3 regions of the Psychrobacillus sp. FSL K6-2365 genome follow, and region 3 is predicted to be linked to each of the others. Evidence: a T-box and tRNA genes for the amino acid it is inferred to sense, from the RefSeq annotation. Region 3 holds a T-box; the other regions hold tRNA genes.
The links. The T-box of region 3 lies ahead of MKY29_RS13535 (valine--tRNA ligase). A T-box ahead of a tRNA ligase gene usually reads a tRNA of that ligase, here a tRNA-Val.
Positions count from the first base shown of each region.

Region 1 (7,274 bases), 2.6 Mb from region 3:
CTCGCTTTCGCTGCGGCTCCGTCTTCTCAACTTAACCTTGCATGTAATCGTAACTCGCCGGTTCATTCTACAAAAGGCACGCTATCACCCATTAACGGGCTCTAACTACTTGTAGGCACACGGTTTCAGGATCTATTTCACTCCCCTTCCGGGGTGCTTTTCACCTTTCCCTCACGGTACTGGTTCACTATCGGTCACTAGGTAGTATTTAGCCTTGGGAGATGGTCCTCCCGGATTCCGACGGAATTTCACGTGTTCCGCCGTACTCAGGATACACTCAAGAGAGAATGAATTTTGGACTACGGGGCTTTTACCCTATCCTGCGGACCTTTCCAGATCGCTTCGTCTAACTCATTCCTTTGTAACTCTATGTAGAGTGTCCTACAACCCCAAGAGGCAAGCCTCTTGGTTTGGGCTATTCCCGTTTCGCTCGCCGCTACTCAGGGAATCGATTTTTCTTTCTCTTCCTCCAGGTACTTAGATGTTTCAGTTCCCTGGGTGTGTCTCAGATGCGCTATGTATTCACGCAAATGTACTGCTCCATTACGAACAGTGGGTTTCCCCATTCGGAAATCTCCGGATCAAAGCTCACTTACAGCTCCCCGAAGCATATCGGTGTTAGTGCCGTCCTTCGTCGACTCCTAGTGCCAAGGCATTCACCGTGCGCCCTTATTAACTTAACCTAAAAGTTAAAAAGTCTTACACGTTGTAATTACGTAAATAATCACAACAGAATTTCTTGTTGTTTATTGTTTCAATGTCGTTTTATCCAGTTTTCAAAGAACAAAGATTTTGTTCCTTTGCGACGAGTAATCGCAGGAGCAAATAATATAATTTGGTGGAGCCTAGCGGGATCGAACCGCTGACCTCCTGCGTGCAAGGCAGGCGCTCTCCCAGCTGAGCTAAGGCCCCGAAACAAAAAAAGGGTATGGTGGGCCTAAATGGACTCGAACCATCGACCTCACGCTTATCAGGCGTGCGCTCTAACCAGCTGAGCTATAGGCCCTCTTTGAATTTCCATATATTAATATGAACATTCAAAACTGAACTGCAAAACGTTAAGATACGAATAAAGATTCGCATTCCGATATTATCCTTAGAAAGGAGGTGATCCAGCCGCACCTTCCGATACGGCTACCTTGTTACGACTTCACCCCAATCATCTGTCCCACCTTCGGCGGCTGGCTCCCGTAAGGGTTACCCCACCGACTTCGGGTGTTACAAACTCTCGTGGTGTGACGGGCGGTGTGTACAAGGCCCGGGAACGTATTCACCGTGGCATGCTGATCCACGATTACTAGCGATTCCGGCTTCATGTAGGCGAGTTGCAGCCTACAATCCGAACTGAGAACGGTTTTATGGGATTTGCTCACCCTCGCGGGGTTGCGACCCTCTGTACCGTCCATTGTAGCACGTGTGTAGCCCAGGTCATAAGGGGCATGATGATTTGACGTCATCCCCACCTTCCTCCGGTTTATCACCGGCAGTCACCTTAGAGTGCCCAACTGAATGCTGGCAACTAAGATCAAGGGTTGCGCTCGTTGCGGGACTTAACCCAACATCTCACGACACGAGCTGACGACAACCATGCACCACCTGTCACCGCTGTCCCCGAAGGGAAAAGCCTATCTCTAGGCCGGTCAGCGGGATGTCAAGACCTGGTAAGGTTCTTCGCGTTGCTTCGAATTAAACCACATGCTCCACCGCTTGTGCGGGCCCCCGTCAATTCCTTTGAGTTTCAGTCTTGCGACCGTACTCCCCAGGCGGAGTGCTTAATGCGTTAGCTGCAGCACTAAGGGGCGGAAACCCCCTAACACTTAGCACTCATCGTTTACGGCGTGGACTACCAGGGTATCTAATCCTGTTTGCTCCCCACGCTTTCGCGCCTCAGCGTCAGTTACAGACCAGAAAGCCGCCTTCGCCACTGGTGTTCCTCCAAATCTCTACGCATTTCACCGCTACACTTGGAATTCCGCTTTCCTCTTCTGTACTCAAGTCCCCCAGTTTCCAATGACCTTCCACGGTTGAGCCGTGGGATTTCACATCAGACTTAAAGGACCGCCTGCGCGCGCTTTACGCCCAATAATTCCGGACAACGCTTGCCACCTACGTATTACCGCGGCTGCTGGCACGTAGTTAGCCGTGGCTTTCTAATGAGGTACCGTCAAGGTACGAGCAGTTACTCTCGTACTTGTTCTTCCCTCACAACAGAGTTTTACGATCCGAAAACCTTCTTCACTCACGCGGCATTGCTCCATCAGACTTTCGTCCATTGTGGAAGATTCCCTACTGCTGCCTCCCGTAGGAGTCTGGGCCGTGTCTCAGTCCCAGTGTGGCCGATCACCCTCTCAGGTCGGCTACGCATCGTCGCCTTGGTGAGCCGTTACCTCACCAACTAGCTAATGCGCCGCGGGCCCATCCTGTAGTGACAGCGAGATGCCGTCTTTTAACATCTCCCCATGTGAGGAAATGGATTATTCGGTATTAGCCCCGGTTTCCCGGAGTTATCCCAATCTACAGGGCAGGTTGCCCACGTGTTACTCACCCGTCCGCCGCTAAATCAGAAGAAGCAAGCTTCTTCGTCATTCGCTCGACTTGCATGTATTAGGCATGCCGCCAGCGTTCGTCCTGAGCCAGGATCAAACTCTCCATAATAGAGAACTTAAAAAGCTCATTTTGTTTTGCTGGCATCATCATTAAATGATGTCAAAATTGTTTTGCTATCAGACTAACAAAGTTAGTTGATAGGCTGTATGTCTTAACGTTTTGCATGTTCAGTTTTCAATGTTCATGGTGGAGCCTAGCGGGATCGAACCGCTGACCTCCTGCGTGCAAGGCAGGCGCTCTCCCAGCTGAGCTAAGGCCCCAAAAAGTAATAACTGGTCGGGAAGACAGGATTCGAACCTGCGACCCCTTGGTCCCAAACCAAGTGCTCTACCAAGCTGAGCTACTTCCCGTTATATGGTGCGCTCGGCAGGACTCGAACCTGCAACCTCTTGATTCGTAGTCAAGTGCTCTATCCAATTGAGCTACGAGCGCAATATTTCATAAAAGTGGTGCCGAGGACCGGAATCGAACCGGTACGGTAGTCACCTACCGCAGGATTTTAAGTCCTGTGCGTCTGCCAGTTCCGCCACCCCGGCACTTTAATGAATCTTTGGAGCGGAAGACGAGGTTCGAACTCGCGACCCCCACCTTGGCAAGGTGGTGTTCTACCACTGAACTACTTCCGCTCGGTTATTAAATTAAATGGTGCGGGTGAAGGGAGTCGAACCCCCACGCCTTGCGGCGCTAGATCCTAAGTCTAGTGCGTCTGCCAGTTCCGCCACACCCGCATACATAATTCACTTAAAAAGTGATGAGCCATGTAGGATTCGAACCTACGACCCTCTGATTAAAAGTCAGATGCTCTACCAACTGAGCTAATGGCTCTAAAAATGGTGCCGGAGAAAGGACTTGAACCCTCAACCTACTGATTACAAGTCAGTTGCTCTACCAGTTGAGCTACTCCGGCAGGAGTAAATATATGGTGGAGGATGACGGGCTCGAACCGCCGACCCTCTGCTTGTAAGGCAGATGCTCTCCCAGCTGAGCTAATCCTCCATGGGAAATATAATTTTATTACAAGCCCAGCGACGTCCTACTCTCACAGGGGGAGACCCCCAACTACCATCGGCGCTGAAGAGCTTAACTTCCGTGTTCGGTATGGGAACGGGTGTGACCTCTTCGCCATCATCACTAGACTTGAATACTTTTGAAAGACATGCTTTATTATAACAACTCTGTAGAATTTTTCAAGGGTTATTTAATAAAAAATTTATTCTTTCAAAACTGGATAAACGACATTGTTACGTTAAACAAAATTTGGTTAAGTCCTCGATCGATTAGTATTCGTCAGCTGCACGTGTCGCCACGCTTCCACCCCGAACCTATCTACCTCATCGTCTTTGAGGGATCTTACTTACTTGCGTAATGGGAAATCTCATCTTGAGGGGGGCTTCGTGCTTAGATGCTTTCAGCACTTATCCCGTCCACACATAGCTACCCAGCGATGCTCTTGGCAGAACAACTGGTACACCAGCGGTGTGTCCATCCCGGTCCTCTCGTACTAAGGACAGCTCCTCTCAAATTTCCTACGCCCACGACGGATAGGGACCGAACTGTCTCACGACGTTCTGAACCCAGCTCGCGTACCGCTTTAATGGGCGAACAGCCCAACCCTTGGGACCGACTACAGCCCCAGGATGCGATGAGCCGACATCGAGGTGCCAAACCTCCCCGTCGATGTGGACTCTTGGGGGAGATAAGCCTGTTATCCCCGGGGTAGCTTTTATCCGTTGAGCGATGGCCCTTCCATGCGGAACCACCGGATCACTAAGCCCGTCTTTCGACCCTGCTCGACTTGTAGGTCTCGCAGTCAAGCTCCCTTCTGCCTTTACACTCTTCGAATGATTTCCAACCATTCTGAGGGAACCTTTGGGCGCCTCCGTTACACTTTAGGAGGCGACCGCCCCAGTCAAACTACCCGCCTGACACTGTCTCCTACCCGGGTTACGGGTATGGGTTAGAATTTCAATACAACCAGGGCAGTATCCCACCGACGCCTCCTCCGAAGCTGGCGCTCCGGGCTCTAAGGCTCCTGCCTATCCTGTACAAGTTGCACCAAAATTCAATATCAAGCTATAGTAAAGCTCCACGGGGTCTTTCCGTCCTGTCGCGGGTAACCTGCATCTTCACAGGTACTATAATTTCACCGAGTCTCTCGTTGAGACAGTGCCCAGATCGTTACGCCTTTCGTGCGGGTCGGAACTTACCCGACAAGGAATTTCGCTACCTTAGGACCGTTATAGTTACGGCCGCCGTTTACTGGGGCTTCAATTCGCACCTTCGCTTGCGCTAAGCACTCCTCTTAACCTTCCAGCACCGGGCAGGCGTCAGCCCCTATACTTCACCTTACGGTTTTGCAGAGACCTGTGTTTTTGCTAAACAGTCGCCTGGGCCTATTCACTGCGGCTCTTCTAGGCTATGCACCCAAAAGAGCACCCCTTCTCCCGAAGTTACGGGGTCATTTTGCCGAGTTCCTTAACGAGAGTTCTCTCGCTCACCTTAGGATTCTCTCCTCGACTACCTGTGTCGGTTTGCGGTACGGGCACCTATCACCTCGCTAGAGGCTTTTCTTGGCAGTGTGAAATCAGGAACTCCGGACATACGTCCTCGCCATCACAGCTCAATGTTACAGAATGCGGATTTGCCTACATTCACACCTTACTGCTTGGACATGCATAACCAACAGCATGCTTACCCTATCCTTCTGCGTCCCCCCATTACTCAAACGGTGGTTTGGTGGTACAGGAATATCAACCTGTTATCCATCGCCTACGCCTATCGGCCTCGGCTTAGGTCCCGACTAACCCTGAGCGGACGAGCCTTCCTCAGGAAACCTTAGTCATACGGTGGACGGGATTCTCACCCGTCTTTCGCTACTCATACCGGCATTCTCACTTCTAAGCGCTCCACCAGTCCTTCCGGTCTGACTTCAACGCCCTTAGAACGCTCTCCTACCACTGATACCAAAGGTATCAATCCACAGCTTCGGTGATTTGTTTAGCCCCGATACATTTTCGGCGCAGCGTCACTCGACCAGTGAGCTATTACGCACTCTTTAAATGATGGCTGCTTCTAAGCCAACATCCTGGTTGTCTAAGCAACGCCACATCCTTTTCCACTTAACAAATACTTTGGGACCTTAGCTGGTGGTCTGGGCTGTTTCCCTCTTGACTACGGATCTTATCACTCGCAGTCTGACTCCCAAACATAAATCATTGGCATTCGGAGTTTGTCTGAATTCGGTAACCCGGGATGGGCCCCTAGTCCAAACAGTGCTCTACCTCCAAGATTCTAACGTTTGAGGCTAGCCCTAAAGCTATTTCGGAGAGAACCAGCTATCTCCAGGTTCGATTGGAATTTCTCCGCTACCCACACCTCATCCCCGCACTTTTCAACGTGCGTGGGTTCGGACCTCCAGTAAGTGTTACCTTACCTTCATCCTGGACATGGGTAGATCACCTGGTTTCGGGTCTACGACCACATACTCATTCGCCCTATTCAGACTCGCTTTCGCTGCGGCTCCGTCTTCTCAACTTAACCTTGCATGTAATCGTAACTCGCCGGTTCATTCTACAAAAGGCACGCTATCACCCATTAACGGGCTCTAACTACTTGTAGGCACACGGTTTCAGGATCTATTTCACTCCCCTTCCGGGGTGCTTTTCACCTTTCCCTCACGGTACTGGTTCACTATCGGTCACTAGGTAGTATTTAGCCTTGGGAGATGGTCCTCCCGGATTCCGACGGAATTTCACGTGTTCCGCCGTACTCAGGATACACTCAAGAGAGAATGAATTTTGGACTACGGGGCTTTTACCCTATCCTGCGGACCTTTCCAGATCGCTTCGTCTAACTCATTCCTTTGTAACTCTATGTAGAGTGTCCTACAACCCCAAGAGGCAAGCCTCTTGGTTTGGGCTATTCCCGTTTCGCTCGCCGCTACTCAGGGAATCGATTTTTCTTTCTCTTCCTCCAGGTACTTAGATGTTTCAGTTCCCTGGGTGTGTCTCAGATGCGCTATGTATTCACGCAAATGTACTGCTCCATTACGAACAGTGGGTTTCCCCATTCGGAAATCTCCGGATCAAAGCTCACTTACAGCTCCCCGAAGCATATCGGTGTTAGTGCCGTCCTTCGTCGACTCCTAGTGCCAAGGCATTCACCGTGCGCCCTTATTAACTTAACCTAAAAGTTAAAAAGTCTTACACGTTGTGATTACGTAAATAATCACAACAGAATTTCTTGTTGTTTATTGTTTCAATGTCGTTTTATCCAGTTTTCAAAGAACAAAGGTTTGCTCACTTTGCGACGAGTAATCGCAGGAGCAAGAGTTGAATCTTCATATAAAAATGAACATTCAAAACTGAACTGCAAAACGTTAAGATACGAATAAAGATTCGTATTCCGATATTATCCTTAGAAAGGAGGTGATCCAGCCGCACCTTCCGATACGGCTACCTTGTTACGACTTCACCCCAATCATCTGTCCCACCTTCGGCGGCTGGCTCCCGTAAGGGTTACCCCACCGACTTCGGGTGTTACAAACTCTCGTGGTGTGACGGGCGGTGTGTACAAGGCCCGGGAACGTATTCACCGTGGCATGCTGATCCACGATTACTAGCGATTCCGGCTTCATGTAGGCGAGTTGCAGCCTACAATCCGAACTG
Region 1 is NZ_JBBOOO010000001.1:94,310-101,583, reverse strand. Features, by position in the region: rRNA gene MKY29_RS00520 (23S ribosomal RNA) at 1-683, opposite strand, end outside; tRNA gene MKY29_RS00515 (tRNA-Ala) at 837-912, opposite strand; tRNA gene MKY29_RS00510 (tRNA-Ile) at 930-1,006, opposite strand; rRNA gene MKY29_RS00505 (16S ribosomal RNA) at 1,101-2,655, opposite strand; tRNA gene MKY29_RS00500 (tRNA-Ala) at 2,792-2,867, opposite strand; tRNA gene MKY29_RS00495 (tRNA-Pro) at 2,881-2,957, opposite strand; tRNA gene MKY29_RS00490 (tRNA-Arg) at 2,963-3,039, opposite strand; tRNA gene MKY29_RS00485 (tRNA-Leu) at 3,055-3,143, opposite strand; tRNA gene MKY29_RS00480 (tRNA-Gly) at 3,159-3,233, opposite strand; tRNA gene MKY29_RS00475 (tRNA-Leu) at 3,251-3,335, opposite strand; tRNA gene MKY29_RS00470 (tRNA-Lys) at 3,360-3,432, opposite strand; tRNA gene MKY29_RS00465 (tRNA-Thr) at 3,439-3,514, opposite strand; tRNA gene MKY29_RS00460 (tRNA-Val) at 3,528-3,603, opposite strand; rRNA gene rrf (5S ribosomal RNA) at 3,628-3,743, opposite strand; rRNA gene MKY29_RS00450 (23S ribosomal RNA) at 3,865-6,793, opposite strand; rRNA gene MKY29_RS00445 (16S ribosomal RNA) at 7,028-7,274, opposite strand, start outside.
Region 1: it has a tRNA-Val gene. The T-box ahead of MKY29_RS13535 (valine--tRNA ligase) is inferred to sense a tRNA for this amino acid. The anticodon was not compared.

Region 2 (7,274 bases), 1.4 Mb from region 3:
TGAGGAAGGCTCGTCCGCTCAGGGTTAGTCGGGACCTAAGCCGAGGCCGATAGGCGTAGGCGATGGATAACAGGTTGATATTCCTGTACCACCAAACCACCGTTTGAGTAATGGGGGGACGCAGAAGGATAGGGTAAGCATGCTGTTGGTTATGCATGTCCAAGCAGTAAGGTGTGAATGTAGGCAAATCCGCATTCTGTAACATTGAGCTGTGATGGCGAGGACGTATGTCCGGAGTTCCTGATTTCACACTGCCAAGAAAAGCCTCTAGCGAGGTGATAGGTGCCCGTACCGCAAACCGACACAGGTAGTCGAGGAGAGAATCCTAAGGTGAGCGAGAGAACTCTCGTTAAGGAACTCGGCAAAATGACCCCGTAACTTCGGGAGAAGGGGTGCTCTTTTGGGTGCATAGCCTAGAAGAGCCGCAGTGAATAGGCCCAGGCGACTGTTTAGCAAAAACACAGGTCTCTGCAAAACCGTAAGGTGAAGTATAGGGGCTGACGCCTGCCCGGTGCTGGAAGGTTAAGAGGAGTGCTTAGCGCAAGCGAAGGTGCGAATTGAAGCCCCAGTAAACGGCGGCCGTAACTATAACGGTCCTAAGGTAGCGAAATTCCTTGTCGGGTAAGTTCCGACCCGCACGAAAGGCGTAACGATCTGGGCACTGTCTCAACGAGAGACTCGGTGAAATTATAGTACCTGTGAAGATGCAGGTTACCCGCGACAGGACGGAAAGACCCCGTGGAGCTTTACTATAGCTTGATATTGAATTTTGGTGCAACTTGTACAGGATAGGCAGGAGCCTTAGAGCCCGGAGCGCCAGCTTCGGAGGAGGCGTCGGTGGGATACTGCCCTGGTTGTATTGAAATTCTAACCCATACCCGTAACCCGGGTAGGAGACAGTGTCAGGCGGGTAGTTTGACTGGGGCGGTCGCCTCCTAAAGTGTAACGGAGGCGCCCAAAGGTTCCCTCAGAATGGTTGGAAATCATTCGAAGAGTGTAAAGGCAGAAGGGAGCTTGACTGCGAGACCTACAAGTCGAGCAGGGTCGAAAGACGGGCTTAGTGATCCGGTGGTTCCGCATGGAAGGGCCATCGCTCAACGGATAAAAGCTACCCCGGGGATAACAGGCTTATCTCCCCCAAGAGTCCACATCGACGGGGAGGTTTGGCACCTCGATGTCGGCTCATCGCATCCTGGGGCTGTAGTCGGTCCCAAGGGTTGGGCTGTTCGCCCATTAAAGCGGTACGCGAGCTGGGTTCAGAACGTCGTGAGACAGTTCGGTCCCTATCCGTCGTGGGCGTAGGAAATTTGAGAGGAGCTGTCCTTAGTACGAGAGGACCGGGATGGACACACCGCTGGTGTACCAGTTGTTCTGCCAAGAGCATCGCTGGGTAGCTATGTGTGGACGGGATAAGTGCTGAAAGCATCTAAGCACGAAGCCCCCCTCAAGATGAGATTTCCCATTACGCAAGTAAGTAAGATCCCTCAAAGACGATGAGGTAGATAGGTTCGGGGTGGAAGCGTGGCGACACGTGCAGCTGACGAATACTAATCGATCGAGGACTTAACCAAATTTGTTTAACGTAACAATGTCGTTTATCCAGTTTTGAGTGAACAAACACTCTATATATGAGGGTTTCAAGATACAAGCAGTGCTAGGAAACAAGTGAGAGAAAGAAGGAACGTACTAACGTACGTGACTGACAGATCGAATGAAGTTGACAACGCAATGCGCCGTATATTGAAAGCCGAATGAGTCTAGTGATGATGGCGAAGAGGTCACACCCGTTCCCATACCGAACACGGAAGTTAAGCTCTTCAGCGCCGATGGTAGTTGGGGGTCTCCCCCTGTGAGAGTAGGACGTCGCTGGGCACCAAGAAAAAGTCGTTACCGAGAAATTGGTAGCGGCTTTTTTTGTATAAATAAGCCGTAGGCAGTCTTTCTCTATAAAAAAGTATGCGAGAAAGTAGAGGGGCAAAGAGTTCGAGGAAGCAAACGAGAGAGACTCGGAGCGTATAACATACGCGAGAATTGAACGAGAGCGGCTGACGAAGAAATCTGCCGACCATCTGCTTTCGCAGCCCGAACACGGAAGTTAAGCTCTTGCGCCGCTGGTAGTTGGGGGTCTCCCCCTGTGAGAGTAGGACGTCGCTGGGCACCAAAGAAAAAGTCGTTACCGAGAAATTGGTAGCGGCTTTTTTTGTATAAATAAGCCGTAGGCAGTCTTTCTCTATAAAAAAGTATGCGAGAAAGTAGAGGGGCAAAGAGTTCGAGGAAGCAAACGAGAGAGACTCGGAGCGTATAACATACGCGAGAATTGAACGAATGCGGCTGACGAAGAAATCTGCCGACTCATAGGTATTATATAGAGTATTTATCATAATTACGCTATGATAAGATCGTTGTTAATTCCTAAACTGTTCACCAAGGCACTTATTTCTCATCACATTAGTAGAGTGCTTACATACATAGGAAAGAGTACAAAATTAAAAAGAATACTTTTTTTCAATTCTTCAAATACAGACTTGAATTTTTAAGAAGAGTTGCTATAATTATATTTGTACTTTAAATAGGTATACGTTCCGAAGTAGCTCAGTGGTAGAGCAATCGACTGTTAATCGATCGGTCGTAGGTTCGAGTCCTACCTTCGGAGCCATTTTTTTGTCTTTGCTTCCATAGCTCAGTAGGTAGAGTGCTTCCATGGTAAGGAAGAGGTCACCGGTTCAAATCCGGTTGGAAGCTTCACTACAAATTATTTAAGGAAAAAACTTGTCTTAATGTCAGATATATGATATTATAGTTCTTGTCTGGTTTTTACATAAATGAGGAATAGTTTCACTTGAATGAATAATAGTAGTTCGAGATGGAAAGCTATACTGTACCAGCATTCATAAAACCCAGGAGGATTAGCTCAGCTGGGAGAGCATCTGCCTTACAAGCAGAGGGTCGGCGGTTCGAGCCCGTCATCCTCCACCATTATATTTATACGTAGCTTTGGAGGGGTAGCGAAGTGGCTAAACGCGGCGGACTGTAAATCCGCTCCTTAGGGTTCGGCGGTTCGAATCCGCCCCCCTCCACCAGTTTATTGGGGTATAGCCAAGCGGTAAGGCAATGGATTTTGATTCCATCATGCCCTGGTTCGAATCCAGGTACCCCAGCCAATCGTTTTTAAATTTCAAATAGCATGGGGCCTTAGCTCAGCTGGGAGAGCGCCTGCCTTGCACGCAGGAGGTCAGCGGTTCGATCCCGCTAGGCTCCATAAATAGTATAGTTAAACTCTTTCAATCAAAAGTTGAAAGAGTTTTTTTGTATAAAAAATGCTTTTCAAAATAGAGTAGTTTCCTTTATGATGAAATAAAAAAGTGAGGTGTACGATTTGACTGAGACATTAATCTATGGGGATGTGACTTTACGCCCGCTTCTAGTTTCAGATTGTGAACTATTGTGGGAACTTTATGAACCAGAGATATTTGAATTTATGTTAAATAGGATTGAAAGCAAAGAACAGCTAGAAAAGTGGTTGTATGCTGGTATTCATCAAATGAATGTGGATAGCACTGCTTTGGCATTTGTAGTTGAAAATACAAACACAAAAGAAATTATGGGGACCACTCGTATTTATGCGATGGATCAGTCGAATAATAGTTGCGAGATAGGTTCTACTTTCTATGGAAAACAATATCAGCGTACACATGTAAATACAACCTGCAAGTATATGTTGTTAAAGTATTGCTTTGAGCAAATGGGTATGAGTCGAGTTCAGTTTAAAACAGATGAATTAAATCTATCCTCTCAACGGGCAATCGAACGAATTGGCGGCGTAAAAGAGGGTATACTGCGTAATGAACGAATACGATCTAACGGGTCTGTTCGAAATGCGGTTGTATACTCTATTATTGAAAGTGAATGGTCGGAAGTGAAATACAAGCTTGTTCAATTAATGAATAAATATTCGTAATTATGCTTGGTTGAGCCAAACACCCTTTAGCATTTACAATGGGAGTAACAACTTAAGGGGGTATAAAATAATGAGTAAATTAAACATTTCAATTATAGGGGTTCCAATGGACCTGGGTCAAAATAGACGAGGCGTCGATATGGGACCAAGTGCAATACGATATGCGGGTGTAGTAGAAAGACTTCAAGAGCTTGGGCACTCCGTAGATGATGTTGGGGATATTGCGATTGGAAGAAGAGAGACATCTCAAAACACGAAATTACGTAATCTAGAAGAAGTAGTTGCAGCGAATACAATACTTGCTAATAAAGTTCATGATATTATTGGAGAAGGTAATTTTCCGATAGTACTTGGTGGTGATCATAGTATTGCTATAGGAACACTTGCAGGGTTAGCAGATCGTTATGACAACCTAGGAGTCATTTGGTATGATGCTCATGCCGATTTAAATACAGCTGAAACATCGCCTTCTGGAAATATCCATGGGATGCCACTTGCTGTAAGTATTGGCTTAGGTCATGAAGCGCTTGTGAATATTCGAGATTTTGCTCCGAAGATTAAACCAGAGAATGTCGTGATTATTGGTGCTCGTTCGGTTGATCCGGGAGAACGAGATCTTATTAAAGAAAAAGGGATTAAAGTATTCTCTATGCATGAAATTGACAAGCTTGGAATGTCGGAAGTAATGACTCAAACAATTCAGTATTTCAAGGATCGTAAAGTTGATGGGGTTCACCTTTCACTCGATTTAGATGGTTTAGATCCTTTATATACACCTGGGGTAGGAACTCCAGTAGCTGGAGGTATTACATACAGAGAAAGTCATTTAGCGATGGAAATGCTATATGCTTCAGAGATGGTTACTTCAGCTGAATTCGTAGAAGTAAATCCAATTCTCGATGAAAAAAATAAAACGGCTGATGTAGCGGTTGGATTAATGGGTTCACTATTAGGGGAAAGTCTTGTCTAAAAATTTTTTTTGTAATTAATAGTGCTCAAAATAGAAAGTTAAAACAAGTAAGGTATATCTCTGATAAGAAAAAGCGGACATCTAGTCTGCTTTTTTCTTTTTGAAAATCCACACAAAGATGGAAATGTTTGATAATATTAAGATATACAAAAAAAATGAAACCTGTTGATACCTTCATACGTATAGGTAAGACAGCCGCATGGAGCGGGGGCGAAATACACGATGGATGCGTTAGTGAACAAACGAATAAAACAGATATTAAAAGGCGATAAAGACGCATTCGCGGAGATTGTCGACCTGTATCAGCATAGGTTATATCAAGTATGTTATAGGATGCTTGGTAACCGTCACGAGGCAGAGGATATAGCTCAAGAGGCATTTGTCCGTGCTTTTATTAATATTCATACGTTTGATCAAAAAAGAAAATTTTCAACTTGGCTGTATAGAATTGCGACAAACTTATGTATTGATCGTATTCGGAAAAAGAAGCCGGACTACTACTTGGACGCTGAAGTAAGAGGTACAGAAGGTCTTGATATGTACTCACAAATAGCAACGTCTGATGAACTTCCTGAAGAAGAACTCATGAAGCTGGAACTACAGGACCGAATACAGTATGAAATTAGTAGACTTCCTGATAAATATAGATCCGCTATCGTATTAAAATATATGGAAGAATTATCTCTGCAAGAAATAAGTGAGATATTAGATCTGCCACTTGGAACAGTTAAAACAAGAATTCATAGAGGACGAGAAGCGCTTAGAAAACAGCTAAGCAGACAGCCTCATATCTAAAATAGGAGGGAATCAAGATGAATGCATGTCCAGAACGAATTGTTCACTTTATGCACGAATATTTAGATGGTGAAATCAGCCGTGAACATGAGCTGGAACTTAAATCTCATTTGCAAGCATGCGAAGCCTGTCAGGCACATATGCATGAGTTAAGTGATGTTGTTGCTTTCGTCAAAGGGGCTGCTCATATAGAAGCGCCAAATGATTTCAATCATTCTGTTATAGCTAGGTTACCGAAAGAAAAATCCCACGAAGGAGTAAGTAAATGGTTGCGACGTCATCCAGTACTTACAGCTGCTGCAATGTTCTTATTATTGATGAGTAGTGCACTTTTTACGAATTTTAATGATGAACAGCAGTTCTCCTTTACAAAACAAGAAAACGTTCTAGTAGAAGGAGAAACGGTTATTATACCTGAAGGACAAGTCGTTAAAGGTGATTTGGTTGTTCGAAACGGGGATGTTCAGATTGATGGAGAATTAGATGGAAACCTAACCATTATTAATGGTACTGCATATATGGCTTCAACCGCAAATATTACTGGCACTAGTGAGGAAATCAATGAAGCCTTTGACTGGCTATGGTACAAAATCAAAGATGGTGCAAAGGAAGTCGTTTCATTCTTTGAAAAAGATGAGACTAAATAACAGTAAGTCTATCCATATATATTTTGGGTAGACTTTTTTGATTCCAAAAGCGAGGGATTTTCGTAATTATGTTATACTTATCTAGAATGGATAAGTGATGAAAAGTGGGGGATGCCACATGTCGTTTATGGAGCAATTTACAGACCTAATGCCAGTAAACGTTATTGTAAATATTTTGGATGTCTTATTTGTATGGTTTGTTATTTACAAAGTTATTACCTTGATAAAAGGAACTAAAGCAGTTCAATTATTAAAAGGAATCTTTGTCATTGTCATTGCACGTGTTGTGACGGACTTTTTTGGCTTAAATACACTTGATTGGCTGTTGGATCGAGTAATTGAGTTTGGATTTTTAGCAATCATTATTATATTCCAGCCAGAAATAAGAAGAGCACTTGAGCAGATTGGTAGAGGTAAGTTATTCTCTAGAAGCACAATGCAATTGGAAGAAGAGCAAGGTCGCCTTATTACTGCGATGACGAAATCGATTAGTTATATGGCAAAAAGACGAATCGGAGCACTCATCTCCATAGAGAGAGAAACTGGTTTGACAGATTATATAGAAACGGGGATCCCGTTAAACTCCTATATTACATCAGAGCTTCTTATTAATATATTCATACCGAACACTCCACTACATGACGGAGCCGTTATTATAAAAAAAGATACCATTGCTTCAGCAGCCTCTTACTTACCTTTATCAGAAAGTCCTTTCATATCGAAAGAGCTAGGTACGAGGCATCGAGCTGCAATTGGCTTGAGTGAAGTGACGGATGCTATAACGATTGTTGTATCAGAAGAAACTGGTGCGATTAGTTTAACCTCCAATGGAGATTTACGAAGAGATTTATCGATAGCAGAATTTGAGTCCCATTTAACTCGCCTTTGGTTCCCGAAGGAGGAG
Region 2 is NZ_JBBOOO010000001.1:4,110,992-4,118,265, reverse strand. Features, by position in the region: rRNA gene MKY29_RS20840 (23S ribosomal RNA) at 1-1,571, shown strand, start outside; rRNA gene rrf (5S ribosomal RNA) at 1,757-1,872, shown strand; tRNA gene MKY29_RS20830 (tRNA-Asn) at 2,582-2,656, shown strand; tRNA gene MKY29_RS20825 (tRNA-Thr) at 2,670-2,742, shown strand; tRNA gene MKY29_RS20820 (tRNA-Val) at 2,901-2,976, shown strand; tRNA gene MKY29_RS20815 (tRNA-Tyr) at 2,997-3,080, shown strand; tRNA gene MKY29_RS20810 (tRNA-Gln) at 3,087-3,161, shown strand; tRNA gene MKY29_RS20805 (tRNA-Ala) at 3,187-3,259, shown strand; gene MKY29_RS20800 (GNAT family N-acetyltransferase) at 3,368-3,958, shown strand; gene rocF (arginase) at 4,029-4,928, shown strand; gene sigW (RNA polymerase sigma factor SigW) at 5,151-5,723, shown strand; gene MKY29_RS20785 (zf-HC2 domain-containing protein) at 5,741-6,370, shown strand; gene cdaA (diadenylate cyclase CdaA) at 6,489-7,274, shown strand, end outside.
Region 2: it has a tRNA-Val gene. The T-box ahead of MKY29_RS13535 (valine--tRNA ligase) is inferred to sense a tRNA for this amino acid. The anticodon was not compared.

Region 3 (7,274 bases):
TGCAGGGCTCTTTTAGTCTAAGATAATTGACATAAAAAGATTACTAAAATATAATTACTTACGAAAAGTAATCTAATCAGAATAATATAGAGATACTATTATGTTTTAGAGAAATGAGGATTTAGAATGCAAAATGTGAAAGAAATATCAAATGATGTAGTGAATGTATTGAAAGATAAAATCCAAGTAATTAAAACCGACGAAAGTTCAATTTATCTAGTCGGACCAATACGTCTTCCAGTAAATTTAAATGGAAATACAGTTATATTTCAATGGTATAGCTGGTTAAATAGTGATGAATACACAGAAGACATCAAACAAATTATAAATAATTTATCTTCCTCTAACTTAGCTGAATACCAACAGTCCAGTGTGTTAGTATACGGAGATTTTAAAGAGGCGGAGCAGTCACTAATCCGTATGCACTCTATTTGTCACACGGGTGATATTTTTGGCAGTAAGCGTTGTGATTGTGGCTTCCAACTAAAACAGTCTATGCAAATGATTGTGAATAACGGAGCTGGCGCATTATTCTATTTAGCAAACCACGAAGGTAGAGGAATTGGTCTATTTAGTAAAGCAATGGCCTATATTCTACAAGAAAATGGTTCAGATACTGTAGAGGCAAATGAAAAACTTGGTTTTGTAGATGATTCTAGAAATTATAGCGATGCTATCGAGGTGTTAAAAGTATTGCGCACGAAACCAGTTACATTAATAACGAATAATCCAAAGAAAGTTAATGCTTTAAAGGATGCAGGCTTAGCAATAGAGGGGCGTACACCATTATGGGGAGACGTTTCGGAATACAACGAGAAATATTTACACACGAAAATAAATCGCTCTGGTCATATGGAGGAAGAAGGGACTTTTCAAAATGACTAGTCATGCATTTTATATGGATATTGCACTGCAAAATGCTAGAGCTATGAAAGGACAAACTGATCCTAATCCATTAGTAGGAGCAGTTATCGTCAATAACAACCGCATTGTTGGTATTGGTGCACATATGAAACCAGGAGAGCCACATGCGGAAATTCATGCAATCAGGATGGCAGGGGAGCATGCGAAGGGTGCTACTATTTATGTCACACTTGAACCCTGCTCGCATCACGGAAGAACAGGTCCATGTGCAGAAGCGATTGTAGATGCTGGAATAGAAAAGGTTGTCATTGCCACACTAGATCCGAATCCACTAGTATCTGGTCGAGGAGTGAAAATTTTAGAAGATGCTGGAATTAAAGTAATCTCAGGTATTCAGGAAGAAACTTCTAAAAGAATGAATGAAGTATTCAATAAATTTATCGTAACTGAAAAGCCTTTTGTCACTTTAAAATCGGGGATTACTTTAGATGGTAAAATTGCTTCTCATACTGCACATAGTAAATGGATTACGTCTGCAGATGCACGAGAGGATGTTCATCATCTTCGAAACGAGCATTTAGCTATTTTAGTTGGTGTTAATACAGTAATTGAGGATAACCCCGAACTAACTACTCGTATTGAAAATGGTCGCAATCCTATTCGAATAGTTCTTGATTCATCGTTGAAAATTCCATTAGATGCAAAGCTAGTTACCGATCAGTTAGCTGAAACATGGATTTTCACAAGTGCTAATTATGATAATGATAAAAAAGAAAAGCTTGCCAATCAGGGAGTTCAAATTTTCCATACTACTGGACTTAATCATGTCAATGTACAAGAGGTCGTTCAATTATTAGGCGAAAAATCTATATCCTCTTTATTAATCGAAGGTGGTGGGACGATAAATGCAGCATTTTTAGAAAATAAATTAATAGATAAAGCTGTTATTTATATTGCACCTAAGCTAATTGGTGGTAAAAATGCTCCAACATTTATGGAGGGTACTGGCTTTGACCTGATGAGTGATGCGGTAGAGCTTGTTGATACGGATATTCAAAAAATAGGGAAAGACTTTAAGTTTGTTGGTTATCCAACTTATGAATAAGGTGTAATGAATGAGGGATATTATATGAAATTTGGATTTGATATAGATGATACATTGATCAATTTAAGAGAACATGCTTTTCATATTTACAACGAAAAGTTAGGACAACAGGTGCAGTTAGATAAATTTCATGCGCTAAACAGAGTAGAAATACATGAGTTATTTGGAATGTCCGATGAAGCAGGTTCGAAAATGTGGAATGAAACATTGGAACAAATATATTACACGAATTGTCCTACTTATCCTGATGCTGTAGAAACTCTAGTAGCACTACAAGAACAAGGACATGAGGTTTATTATATAACAGCTAGACCGGCAGAACATCGGGAAAGAACGATGAAATGGCTAGCTGAACAGGGTTTTCCTGTCGTTGAGGAACGCTTTTATTGTGGCATGAAGGATCAAGCTAAAGTGAATATTATTCGAGACTTACAGTTGGATTATTATTTCGATGATAAGCCAGACGTATTAAATACTTTGACAGATGATACATTAAAAGTTTATGTTAAAACACAATCGTATAACCAACATCTTACTATTCCTAGGCTTACAAATTGGCTTGAACTAAAGCGAATTGTTGAAGAAAACAACGACAAAAAGCAATTCTAGAGTGAAATATGTTCTAACCCTTTTGTTCCTTTCATAAGTTGTCCTATAGAAGGAGGATGACTTATGGCAACAAGAACATGGGATGTAAAAGAGCAATTTCGATTTCCCCAAAGCTTTGGGGTTCCAAAGGAAATTAAAAATGTGGCAGTAACTCCTCAGTGTGAAATCGCAGAGAAGGAAGATTTTATCCAAGTAGTTGGTATATATCACATCACTTGCCACGTTAAGTTCGAGGAAGGTGAAGAGGAGCATCATGCTACTAGTGAATTCACAGAAATTGAGGATCTTGATTTGCAAGGTGAGGTTGGCTATTTTGAATATGCTGTACCAATGAGTATTGAAATTGGTAAAGACAAGTTAAAAGAAGGTTCCAAGCCAACAGTTCATGTGAACCATATTAACTCGAAACCTACTCAACAGATGGCTATTGAAGTTGGGTGGACAGTACATTGTGAATATGAGGAAGCTCCGGAACCAGAACCTACACCAGTTACACCTCTTGTAGAAGCAGAAAGTCCAAATCCTGCTGAGCCAATGGAAGTAAAAAATCCTCAAGGCGATGAATTTGAACTTCAATTTATATTAGATTTAGATGATGGATATTCTAAGCTCTCATTCCCATCAAATAATATTTTTGTAAAACAAAAAGCAGACGAATAGTAATAGGACCAGTAATATGATATCCCAAGTGGTGGGAACAATTAGCACTCGTATTAATTGAAATCCACAAATAGGGATACTAATATGCTTACAGTAGAAACGTGTTTTACGTAACCAATCAGGCAACAAATACGGATTATAACCTTTTCTCAATGTATTTCTCCTTTCACCATACTAGACTTGACGACATATAATAAAATCCTTTACAATAGGAACAACGTAAATAGTGATGCAATGAATGGGAAGAGTAAAATGATTTGGTTTTCAAAAGAAAGGAAACAATTTGCTGAAATGTTTCTGTCAACCACCATTTGAAGGTAGCCCACGAGCAGTATTTGTGAACCTAGAGTAGCAAATGCCGGTTTGAAGCCGTTATCGAATTGAGAGCGTGATGCGTTTTATTAGCATTCGCGAATAAAGGTGGTACCGCGAACAAACTCCTTCGTCCTTTAATGACGATAGGAGTTTTTTTATATTCTTTTTTAGGAGGAACAGACAATGACAAACGAGACAACGATGTCCACAAAGTATGATCCGCAGTCGATTGAAAAAGGTCGCTATGATTGGTGGCTTGAAGGGAAATACTTCGAAGCTCATCCAGAAAGCGATAAAGAACCTTATACGATCGTAATCCCACCACCAAATGTAACGGGTAAATTACATTTAGGTCATGCGTGGGATACTACATTACAAGATATTATTGTTCGCATGAAACGTATGCAAGGGTATGATGCACTATGGTTACCAGGTATGGACCATGCAGGTATCGCAACACAAGCAAAAGTGGAAGAAAAGCTGCGTTCTGAAAATATTACAAGATATGATTTAGGTCGTGAAAAATTTGTAGAAGAAACATGGAAGTGGAAAGAAGAATATGCTGGTCATATCCGTACACAATGGGCAAAACTAGGACTTGGCTTGGATTATTCACGTGAACGCTTCACATTAGACGAAGGATTATCAAATGCAGTAAAAGAAGTATTCGTAAAGCTGTATAACAAAGGATTAATCTACCGTGGCGAATATATTATCAACTGGGACCCAGCTACAAAAACAGCGCTATCTGATATCGAAGTAATTCACAAGGATGTACAGGGTGCATTCTATCATATGCATTACCCACTTACAGATGGTACTGGATCCATAGATGTTGCGACTACAAGACCAGAAACAATGTTAGGTGATACGGCAGTTGCAGTTCATCCAGAGGATGATCGTTACAAGCATTTAATCGGAAAAACAGTAAAACTTCCGATTATCGGTCGCGAGATCCCGATTGTAGGAGATGATTATGTAGATATGGAGTTTGGTAGTGGAGCAGTTAAAATTACACCTGCACATGACCCGAATGACTTTGAAATAGGAAACCGTCATAACTTACAACGTATTTTAGTGATGAATGAAGATGGAACGATGAATAAAAACGCTGCATCTTATGATGGTATGGATCGTTTTGAATGCCGTAAACAAATCGTAAAAGATTTACAAGATGCAGGTATCCTATTCAAAATTGAAGAGCATGCACATTCAGTAGGACATTCTGAGCGTAGTGGAGCAGTAGTTGAGCCTTATCTATCTACACAATGGTTCGTAAAAATGCAACCACTTGCTAAAGAAGCTATTAAACTTCAAGAAGCAGAAGGAAAAGTGAATTTTGTTCCGGACCGTTTTGAAAAAACTTACCTACGTTGGATGGAAAATATTCATGACTGGTGTATTTCACGCCAACTATGGTGGGGACATCGTATTCCTGCTTGGTATCACAAAGAAACTGGAGAAGTATATGTTGGTCATGAAGCTCCTGCAGATGCGGAAAACTGGAATCAAGACAACGATGTATTAGATACTTGGTTCTCCTCTGCATTATGGCCACTTTCTACATTAGGCTGGCCAGATGCTGAAAACGAAGAGTTCAAAAAGTATTATCCTACGAATGCACTTGTAACTGGTTATGATATTATATTCTTCTGGGTTTCTCGTATGATTTTCCAAGGTATAGAATTTACCGGTACTCGTCCATTTGATGATGTATTAATCCATGGTCTAGTTCGTGCAGAAGATGGAAGTAAAATGTCGAAATCTCTTGGGAACGGCATCGATCCAATGGATGTTATTGATCAATATGGTGCTGATTCACTTCGTTACTTCCTAAGTACTGGATCATCTCCTGGGCAGGATTTACGTTACTCTACAGAAAAAGTAGAGGCAGTATGGAACTTTGCTAACAAAATTTGGAATGCATCTCGTTTTGCATTAATGAATATGGATGGCTTGAAATTCGAAGAAATCAATTTAGATGGTAAAAAATCGGTTGCGGATGCATGGATTCTTACACGTTTAAATGAAACGATTGAGCAAGTAACAAGACTTTCGGAGCGCTACGAATTCGGTGAAGTTGGTCGTGCACTTTATAACTTCATTTGGGATGATTTCTGCGACTGGTATATCGAAATGGCAAAACTTCCCCTAAACGGTGAAGATGAAGCAGCAAAAAATATGACGCGCTCTGTGCTAGCTTATGTTTTAGACAATACTATGCGTTTGTTACACCCATTTATGCCATTCATCACAGAGGAAATCTGGCAAAACCTTCCGCATGAAGGGGAATCGATTACAGTTGCTGCTTGGCCGACTGTAAATGAGGCACTTTCCAATAAAGAAGAAGCGGATAATATGAAATTACTTTCTGAAATTATACGCTCCGTTCGTAATATTCGTTCGGAAGTACAAACACCAATGAGCAAGAAAGTACCATTATATGTATCAGCGAAGGATGCAAATACATTAGCAGTGTTAGAAGCAAATGCTAAGTATTTAGAACGCTTCTGTAATCCAGAACCACTTGTAATTGGATTAGATTTAGAAGCTCCAAATCAGTCCATGTCTGCTGTAGTTACAGGAGCGGTTTTATACCTACCATTACAGGGATTAATTGATATAGATGCTGAGAAAGCTCGCTTAACAAAAGAGTTAGAGAAATGGGCAAAAGAAGTAAAGTTAGTACAAGGAAAACTTTCTAATGAGCGCTTCGTTTCAAAAGCACCTGAAGCAGTAGTTGCAGAGGAACGTGCAAAAGAAGCGGACTATCTAGAAAAACACGCTGCTGTGTTGAAGCGTATGGAAGAATTGAATAGTCTATAAGAATGGAGCGCACACTCGTTAATCTGAGTGTGCGCTTATTTATATGGTGAAAAGTTTCTTCAGATTCTAGTGATTCTTCATTTCATTCTAGCGATTCTCATTTGTATTCTAGTGATTTTTCTCTACATTCGAGTGATTCTCGGAAACATTCTAGTGATTCTTATCATATGCCAAAAAAGAGAGGACGATTTAAATCTCGTCTCTCTCATTTTTTGTAAGTTTATTATTGATATATTCCATAATAGGTTCTGCAATATTTTGCTTAGTAGTTTCAAAATAGGACCTTGCACCAACGGGATCTTCTATTTCATTGAAAAGCCAACTCTCATCAGGTAAGAGTAAAAAATCGATACCAATATAATCACTTTTTAAAGCTTTAGCAATTTTCTCTACCTCTGTGCGTTGTTGTGAGTTAAGTGTATATTTTTCAACCGTTCCACCTAATGTGAAATTAGATTTAAAGCTATCTTTTGGACCGGTTCTTTTTACTGCACCCACTACTTCTTCACCAAGCATGAATATTCGAACATCGGTAGCATTTGTTTCTATATAATGTTGTGCGATAATCGTATTCTCGGAAAATGTATTAAAAAAAGTAGATGCCTCTTTTTCTGTGTGTACTAATTCGACTTGTTTTCCACCGTGACCATTTATCGTTTTTAGTACTACAGGATATTCTTTTATTTCAGAAACAGTTGTTATCTTTTTAGTTGGAACAGTTGCGATTCCTAGAAGTTGAACGAGCTGTATTGCTTTTAATTTGTCATTAGCAATAACATTCACTTCTGCACGATTGAACATTGGTATATTTCGTTGTTCTAATTTCTTTGATAATTGTGGATTTCTTGTACGGAAAAATATAAAATCTGCTTGTGGAATGGGCTCCTTGTCATCT
Region 3 is NZ_JBBOOO010000001.1:2,709,451-2,716,724, reverse strand. Features, by position in the region: gene MKY29_RS13555 (GTP cyclohydrolase II) at 127-885, shown strand; gene ribD (bifunctional diaminohydroxyphosphoribosylaminopyrimidine deaminase/5-amino-6-(5-phosphoribosylamino)uracil reductase RibD) at 878-1,969, shown strand; gene MKY29_RS13545 (5' nucleotidase, NT5C type) at 1,994-2,578, shown strand; gene MKY29_RS13540 (hypothetical protein) at 2,642-3,238, shown strand; T-box leader at 3,464-3,691, shown strand; gene MKY29_RS13535 (valine--tRNA ligase) at 3,737-6,379, shown strand; gene MKY29_RS13530 (ATP-grasp domain-containing protein) at 6,569-7,274, opposite strand, start outside.